One region of the Nocardia sp. NBC_01503 genome, then DNA from elsewhere that is predicted to be linked to it. Evidence: riboswitches for the same ligand, from Rfam matches in the RefSeq annotation. Region 1 holds a riboswitch; the other holds the start of a gene.
The links. Region 1 has a riboswitch for glycine ahead of gcvP (aminomethyl-transferring glycine dehydrogenase). Riboswitches for the same ligand answer to the same signal wherever they lie in the genome.

Region 1 (4,378 bases):
GCGCACCGCGACCGGACCGACACCCGGGCCACCGCCACCGTGCGGAATGCAGAAGGTCTTGTGCAGGTTCAGGTGGCTGACATCGCCGCCGAACCGCCCCGGACGGGCAAGTCCGACAAGGGCATTCAGGTTCGCGCCGTCGACGTACACCTGACCGCCCGCGTCGTGCACCATGGCGCACAGCTCGGCGACCTCATGCTCGTACACGCCGTGCGTGGACGGGTAGGTGATCATGATGCAGGCCAGGCGATCGGCGTGATCGGCGATCTTGGCGCGCAGATCATCGAGATCGACATCGCCGTTCTCGCGGGTTTTCACGACCTCGACGCGCATTCCCACCATCGCCGCCGAAGCCGCGTTGGTGCCGTGCGCGCTGGACGGAATCAAACACGTATCCCGGTGCGTATCACCGCGTTCCAGGTGGTACCGCCGAATCGCGAGCAGTCCCGCGTACTCGCCCTGGCTACCGGCGTTGGGCTGCAACGAAACCCGGTCGTACCCGGTGACGGCGCACAGCCAGCCTTCCAGGTCCTCTATCAAACGGATCAGGCCCGGAGCGTCTTCGACCGGCGCGTACGGGTGCACCCGATTGAATCCCGGCCACGTGATGGATTCCATCTCCGCCGCCGCATTGAGCTTCATCGTGCACGATCCGAGCGGAATCATGCTGCGGTCCAAGGCAATATCCTTGTCGGACAGCGAACGCAGGTACCGCATCATGGCGGTCTCGGTGCGGTACCGGGTGAACGCCGGATGCGTCAGGATCTCCGAGGTGCGGTTCTCGATGTGCGGCCGCAGCTTGCCGTGGAAGAGCGCGCCCTCGGGGCCGACGGGGATCTCCGCGCCGAAGCAGTCCAGTACCGCCACCACATGCGCGTCGGTGGTCGCCTCATCGCAGGCGATGCCGACATGATCGGCATCGACGAGCCGCAGGTTGATGCCCGCCCCCTTCGCCTTGGCGACGATGGATTCCGCGCCGCCCGGCACGTTCACCAGCACGGTGTCGAAGAAGCTCTGATGCACGACCGCGTCGCCCAGCCCCGCGGCCAGCCACTGCGCGTGCCCGTGCACCCGGCGCGCGATGGACTTGAGCCCGTCCGCACCGTGATACGAGGCGTACATGGCGGCCACAATGGCCAGCAGTACCTGTGCGGTGCAAATGTTCGAGGTCGCCTTCTCGCGGCGAATGTGCTGCTCACGGGTCTGCAGGGCGAGCCGGTAGGCGGTATTGCCGTCGGCGTCCACCGAAACACCGACCAGTCGCCCCGGCAGCTGCCGCGCATGCGCCTGACGCACCGCCAGATATCCCGCGTGCGGCCCGCCGAATCCGAGCGGCACACCGAACCGCTGGCTGGTGCCGAAGCAGACATCCGCGCCCTGCTCACCCGGCGACGTAATCAGCGTCGCCGCAAGCAGATCCGCGCCGACCGCGACCAAAGACTTACGCGCGTGCGCGGTTTCGATGACCGAGGTCCAGTCGACGATCTTGCCCGAGGCACCCGGCTGCTGCACGATCACGCCGAAGAAGTCACCCTCGGGCAGCTCACCGCCACTCAGATCCGCCTCGACGATCTCGATCCCGAGCGGCTCCGCGCGCGTGAACAGCACGGTCCGGGTCTGCGGGAACAGATCGGAGTCGATGAGCAGTCGCTGCGACTTGCTGCCCCGGTTCGCGCGCTGCAACAGCGTCATGGCCTCGGCGGCGGCGGTGGCCTCGTCCAGCATGGACGCGTTGGCGACATCCATTCCGGTCAGATCGGACACCATCGTCTGGAAGTTGAGCAGCGCCTCCAGCCGTCCCTGGCTGATCTCGGGCTGATACGGCGTGTACGCGGTGTACCAGGCCGGATTCTCGATCAGATTGCGGACCAGCACCGGCGGGGTCAGCGTGTCGTAGTAGCCGAGGCCGATCATGGTCGTGGCCACCGTATTCGACCCGGCCAGCGCGGCCAGCGCCGCCAGCGCCTCATGTTCACCGACGGCGGCAGGCAGGGCGTCGAGGCCATTGCTCCCGGCACCGTCGAGGATGCTCGCGGGAATGGCCTTGGCGGCGAGTTCGTCCAGCGATTCCACACCGACGGTGGCGAGGATGCGCTCGAGTTCGCCGCTGTCAGGTCCGATATGGCGGTCGGCGAAGGATCGAGTCCAGGTCACGGCAGCTCTCCAAAGGGGTGGGCGGGGGTCGGCGCGGTTGCCGACGCGTCGTCTGCCCTCCCCCTCTGTCGTTGGCGCCTGAGAGATTCGGGGCACAGCCGTTGTGGCGGTACCCCTTTCACCATGGGCGGGTGGCTCGCGACCACCGCTTTCCAGAGGCGCCGAAACTCCGCACGGTCCCTTGTGCCTGAGAGATTGACGGGGAGGTGCTGCTCCTTCGGCGCCCGGATTCTGCCTGCCTTCGAAAAGACCTGCATCCCCGGGACTCTCCCGCACGGCTGCGACGCAGTGCCAAGTCTAGAGGTCGGCAAGTTACAGCAATGTTGCCTGGGTCGATTTCACACTCGTGGCGCGCAAAAAAAATAAGCGCGCCCCCCGAAGGTGACGCGCTCGCGGTACTAACCCGTCTTCTGGTTCATTCTGGCCTTGCGGCGGAAGGACAGCTCATCCTCCGGACGCTCGGTGGCCGTACCGGCCTCGGCCCGCTCGGCCGGGAAATTGGCGATGGCCCCGGTCAACTCGCGCATGGCGCCGCTGACCGCGATACCGAAGACACCCTGCCCGCCCTGCAGTAAATCGACGACCTCCTCGGGTGAGGAGCACTCGTACACCGTGGCCCCATCGGAGAAGAGGGTGATGCCGGCCAGATCCTCGACCCCGCGGCTGCGCAGATGATCCACCGCGATGCGAATGTTCTGCAGCGAGATCCCCGCGTCCAGCAATCGCTTGACGATCTTGAGGACCAGAATGTCCTTGAACGAGTACAGCCGCTGACTGCCCGATCCGGTGGCGCTGCGGATGGACGGTACGACCAGCCCGGTACGGGCCCAGTAATCCAGCTGCCGATAGGTGATCCCCGCGACCTGGCAGGCGCTCGGGACCCGGTAGCCGACGAGTTCGTCAGGCACCGTGTCATCGGGGAACAGCCCTGGCTGCACCACATCATGGGTGTGCGGTTGGTCTCCCACTGACTACTCCCTTACTGCTGGCCTATCCGGGCTCGTGTCTTGAAATCGGACACTGCATCGACGTTTGGAGCGTGGCCTAACTGTCGAGGCTACTCTCCTGATTGTCCCGGGAGCATCGGCGTCGAACCAAGCGTGACGAGCGGCGTGTTTCTAGACCTTAAGTACAGGTCGAGGTAACGATTCGGCCGCCCCCCACTTAACTGTCGGTGGCCTTGAAATCATCCGGCGAGACCGACTCCAAGAACTCCTTGAACTTCTCCACCTCGTCCTCGCGCTCGTCCGGCATGACGAGACCGGCCTCCTCGAGCACCGGTTCCTCGGCGTAGATCGGACAACCCACCCGCAGGGCGATGGCGACGGAGTCGGAGGGGCGCGCGGAGATCCGCAGATCGTTCTCGAAGACCAGATCGGCGTAGAAGGTGCCCTCCTGCAGATCCACGATCCGCACCTCTTTCAAGGTGTGCCCGAGATCCTTGATGAGGATCTTGATCAGATCGTGGGTCAGCGGACGAATCGGCGTGACACCCTCTTGCTCGAGTACGATCGCGGTGGCCTCGGCCTGCCCGATCCAAATGGGTAGATACCTGTCACCGGAAGCCTCGCGGAGCAACAGCACGGGCTGGTTCTGTGGCTGTTCGACACGGATGCCGATCACACGCATTTCGCTCATGGCCGTGCCTCGCTAGCGCTCGCCACGACCATGCGCAAAGGCGCGCTGTGTTTGATGATTCGCTCGCTTCGCTCACTCATGGCACTGCCTCCCATAAACTCGCCGATCGCCCGGCCATCGACACAGCGGGGCGAGTCGTATCACCGAGTCTAGGCGAAGATTTCAGCCTCCGAGCGAAGCACGCACCGAGGTCTTCACCAGGGCTGTGTGCAGGGTCAGCGACAGTGCCGCCAACTCTCGCACCGTCTCCTCCGCGCGGGCGCGGGCGTCGGCGTCCCGGCTCTTGGCGATGGGCGCGGCGATCTGCGCGACCATTGCCGCCTCGCGATCCGCGGCGAGTTTGAAGGCACGCAGATGCCTTGCCTCCAAACCGAATTCGCTCAATGCCTTGGCGGTGCGCGCGAGCGTCACCGCGTCGGCGTCGAAATAGCCTGCGGCACCGGGCGTGATGAGATTCGCGCGAATCAGTTCGGTGAGGAACTTCTCGTCGATTCCCGCCTGCTGCAACAGATCCGCCCGCGGGATCCGGATCTCGTGATCGAACCGGAGCTCCTCGGGCGATACCTCACCGGACACGACCCCTAGC
Region 2 (4,378 bases), 370 kb from region 1:
GACGATACGGTTCTGTTGCAGAATGTGCTGGCCGGTCCGGACCCTCGGGATCACACCAGTATCGCGCCGAAGTATGTGCTGCCCAACGAATTCGACGATGTCGCGGGTATGCGAATCGCATTGTGCGTCAACCTCGGCGAGTATCGGGTGCATCCGGAGATGGCGGCGAATACCCGCGCCACCGCGCAGGCGCTGGCGGCGGCCGGAGCGATCGTGGAGGAAATCGAGCTGCCCTGGGCCCAATTCGACATTCTCATCGCGACGGCCGGGCACTTCGGCCATATGTTCAGCACCTTGGTCGAGGAGTTCACCGCCGGAAAGCGGGAACTGGTCTGCGATTACACCGCGGCCTATCTCGATGTCACGGCGCAGGCCCGGCAGAACATCAGCTATATGGACGCGTTGCGCGCCGAGAAACGACTGCAACTCCAATTGGCGGCGGCGATGACCGGATTCGACGCGCTGCTCTGCCCCACCACCGCGGTACCCGGCTGGGCCGCCGACGACCAACTCCAGGGCGAACGCCTCATCGTGCACGGTACGGACGTCGGCGAAACCTTCTGGGCCGCAATGACCATGCCCTTCAATATCAACAACCGCTGCCCGGTGCTCAACGTCCCGTCCGGGCGCTCCGAATGGGGCATCCCGACCGGCGTACAGATCGTCGGACACCCCTATGACGATGCGGCCGTGTTCCGCGTCGGCAAGGCGCTGGAACAGCTGCGCCCGTGGGCATACCATCCCGGGAACCGCCCGGCGCTCCAGCCGGACGGGTTCAGCATTCGACGGTATTGACCGCGACGGCGACCGCCAGGCCGCCGGTCGCGGTCTCCTTGTACTTCACGCTCATATCCCGGCCCGTCGCCCGCATGGTCTCGATGACCTGATCCAGGCTGACACGGTGAATTCCATTGCCGCGCATCGCCATGCGTGCGGCATTGATGGCCTTGCCCGCGGAGATGGCATTGCGTTCGATACACGGGATCTGCACCAGACCACCGATCGGATCGCAGGTGAGCCCGAGACTGTGCTCCATCGCGATCTCGGCGGCATTCTCCACCTGTTCCGGTGTGCCACCGAGGATTTCAGCGAGCCCCGCGGCCGCCATGGCGGCCGCCGAACCCACCTCGCCTTGGCAGCCGACCTCCGCCCCCGAGATGGAGGCGCGCTCCTTGCACAGTGAGCCGATGGCTCCGGCGGTGAGCAGGAAGCGCACGGCCGTACCATCGGGATCCTGTTGCCCCGCAGTGGTGTACCGCGTCGCGAAATGCAGCACCGCCGGGATGATGCCCGCGGCCCCGTTGGTCGGCGCGGTCACCACCCGGCCACCGGCGGCATTCTCCTCATTGACCGCCAGCGCCACCAGATTCACCCAGTCCTCGGCATATTCGGGCGCGCGGTGCGGGTCCTCGGCGGAGAGTCGCTCGAACCACTGCCGGGCGCGGCGGCGCACCCGCAGCGGCCCCGGCAGATAACCGTCGAGCGAGCAGCCGCGCTCGCAGCACGCGATCATCACATCACGCAGGTGCAGCAGCTTTGCCCGAATCTCCGACTCGGCGGCACTGGCCAGCTCACCGGCGAGCATCACACCGCTGATCGGCATTCCGTGAACGATGGTGAGGCGCAGCAACTCCGACGCGGAACCGAACGACATCGGATGGTCGGCGCGGATATGCCGGACCCGTTCGTCCCCGTTCGCGCCGACGATGAATCCGCCACCGACCGAGAAGTACGTCCGAACCAGCAGCTCGTCACCGTCGCGGGCAATAGCGGTCAGGGTCAGAGCATTCGGGTGCGCGTCGAGCACGATGCCCGGGTGCCGCACGATGTCGTCCTCGGTGAGCGGTACGGGCACCGACCCGGCGAGCCGAGTCCGACCCTCGATGCGCAGCGCCCGCAGCCGAGCCTGCAATGCATCCGGCTCGCTGTCCTCGGGCCGAAAGCCCTCCAGCCCCAAGAGGATCGCGGAGAAGGTGCCGTGGCCCGCGCCCGTTGCGGCCAGCGAGCCGTACAGGTCGACACGAACACCGGCGGTGGCGGCGAGCACGCCGGAACCGGCGAGCTCGGATACGAATCTCCCGGCGGCCCGCATGGGCCCCACGGTATGCGAGCTCGATGGTCCGATGCCGATGGTGAAGAGATCGAAAACGCTGACCGTCAACGGTTTCCGCCTATCGCTCGGCCAGGGCGGCGTATTGCGCGGCGCTGAGCAGCTCACCCGCATCGGTCGGCAATACGGCGAACAGCCAGCCCGCGCCGTACGGGTCCGCGCCCACCAGATTCGGGTCCTCCACCGCGGCCGCGTTCACCAGCGTCACCCGTCCGGTGACCGGTGAGTAGAGCTCGGAGACGGCTTTGGTCGATTCGACCTCGCCGCAGACGGCGCCGGCCTCGACCAGTCCGCCGACGAGCGGGAGGTCCAGGTAGACCAGATCACCCAGTGCCGCGATGGCTACGGCGGTGATGCCGATTCGCACCGGTGCGTCCTGAAACGGTGTGCCCGGGGTCAGCATGACCCATTCGTGTTCGGCGGTATAGGCGCGATCGGCGGGCAGGGCGGTAACTGACATGAGGACTCCGGATCACTGGGCCCGGCGAACCGGGCAGGACAGGGGGTCCTCCCCGATCTGTCCTGACACCTGAGAGTTTGGGCCACACCGTGATTCACCGGTGGCGCTACACCTTCGGTATAGGCGATCGACCTGCGGCCGCGCCTATTCTCCAGAGTTGCCTCGGCGTAGCGGTACGTGGGCCTGAGAGATTCCCGGGGAGGAACTTGCTCCTACGGCGCCTGCTGACCAGGCTCTCCCGCTGCGTGTCATCGGCGTATTGAGTTGTCTGCGGCAGATTACCCCGAGATCGCCGAATATGCGCGACATGATCGGGCCGTTGTCGAATCTCGGCGAAATGCCACCCGCGCATGCCGCTATCCGGCAAATTCCCGCTCGCACTTTCCGGGCACCTCACTGTGACTGCCATTACACCGATTCGCGACGAGTCAGCGTCGACTCCCCCACCCCGAGTACTCCCGCCGGACGGGATCGAGAAGGAACGAAATATGAGGGAACATATGAGAATTCGCACCTCCACCGGTATTGCGATCGCGGCCGCGGCGTGCGTCACCGTGGCCGCGGCGACGGCCGCCGCCGAACCGGAATCGGTCGCCGCCCCGCCGGTCTCCTATCACACCGAGGTCGCCGGTGCCTCGATCGTCACCGAACTCGCAGGCGGCACATTCGCGTCGACCGTGGATCAGCGGTCGATCGAAGTACGTGACGCCGCGGGCCGGGCACTGGACACGCTGCCGTTGACAGCCGCGATCGATGGGGTGAGTTTGCCACTGCACCAATCGATCTCCCCCGACGGGCGCACCTTGACGCTGACTCCCGACCTGTCCGGAGCGGATCGCACCACCGTGCGCCCGGTGGCCTCCCCGGTGGAGAATCAGCTGGCCATGAACGATCTGATCAACTCGGTCAGCATCAGCACCTCGATCGGCAGTCTGATCGGCACCGCGATAGGCGCGGTCGCCGGAATCGGCGTGGGCCTCGCGGTCGCCGGGGCGTCCTGCCTGGTGCTGAGCCTGGGCTGTGTGGTGGCGGTGCTGCCGATCGTCACCCTGGTCGGCGCGGCGGGCGGGCTGACCGGGCTGGTGCTCGCGGGTGGTCCGACCGCCGCGGTCGCCGCCTTCAACTACTTCACCACCCTCAATGCCGCGCCGGGCGCCAGTATCTATGCCCAGCAGGTACCGGGCGCGAACCGCTGACCGGAGGGAGACCAGATGCGCATCGGCACCACAGTTCTCGCTATGACCGTGGCCTCGGCCGCGATCACGGCCGCGACGGTCACGGCCGTTCCCGCCAACGCGGAACCGGATCCCGGATGGCGGGCGACGGTCGACGCGGAAGCGGTGATCAGCACACTCGACGCGGGCATATTCGTACTGTCCGCGGATCAGCGGTCCGTCTCGGTACGCGATGAGCGCGGACAGCAGATCACCGAACTGCCCCTGATCGTTCAACTCGACGGCCTCGAATACGCTCTTCGACAAGAGATTTCGCCGGATGCCCGGCGACTGACCCTCACCCCGGATGCGGCGTTGCGGGCGGTCGCGGCGGCGCGGCCGATCGCCTCACCGGTGGAGAATCAGCTCGCCCTCGGTGAACTCGCCGGAAAGATGACCACGGCCAGCCTGCTGGGCACCGTGGGCGGCACCGTCATCGGCCTATTGGTCGGCGCGGTGATCGGACTCGGCTCCTGCTTGATCGTGGGACCGGGTTGTCTGGCCACCGCACCCGCAGCACTCGCGGCCTTCGCGGGCGCGGGCGGCCTGGCCGGGACGCTGCTCGCGGGCGGCGGCACCTTGGCCACCGGTTTG

Region 2: another riboswitch for glycine. It lies ahead of OHB26_RS31985 (glycine cleavage system protein H); the one in region 1 lies ahead of gcvP (aminomethyl-transferring glycine dehydrogenase).

What each region holds. Positions count from the first base shown of each region.
Region 1 covers NZ_CP109596.1:7,342,327-7,346,704, forward strand. The annotation lists gene gcvP (aminomethyl-transferring glycine dehydrogenase) at 1-2,154, opposite strand, end outside; glycine riboswitch at 2,319-2,437, opposite strand; gene OHB26_RS33695 (MerR family transcriptional regulator) at 2,553-3,122, opposite strand; gene OHB26_RS33700 (bifunctional nuclease family protein) at 3,319-3,792, opposite strand; gene ftsR (transcriptional regulator FtsR) at 3,955-4,378, opposite strand, start outside.
Region 2 covers NZ_CP109596.1:6,976,543-6,980,920, forward strand. The annotation lists gene OHB26_RS31975 (amidase) at 1-795, shown strand, start outside; gene OHB26_RS31980 (L-serine ammonia-lyase) at 776-2,161, opposite strand; gene OHB26_RS31985 (glycine cleavage system protein H) at 2,172-2,570, opposite strand; glycine riboswitch at 2,732-2,821, opposite strand; gene OHB26_RS31990 (hypothetical protein) at 3,059-3,766, shown strand; gene OHB26_RS31995 (hypothetical protein) at 3,782-4,378, shown strand, end outside.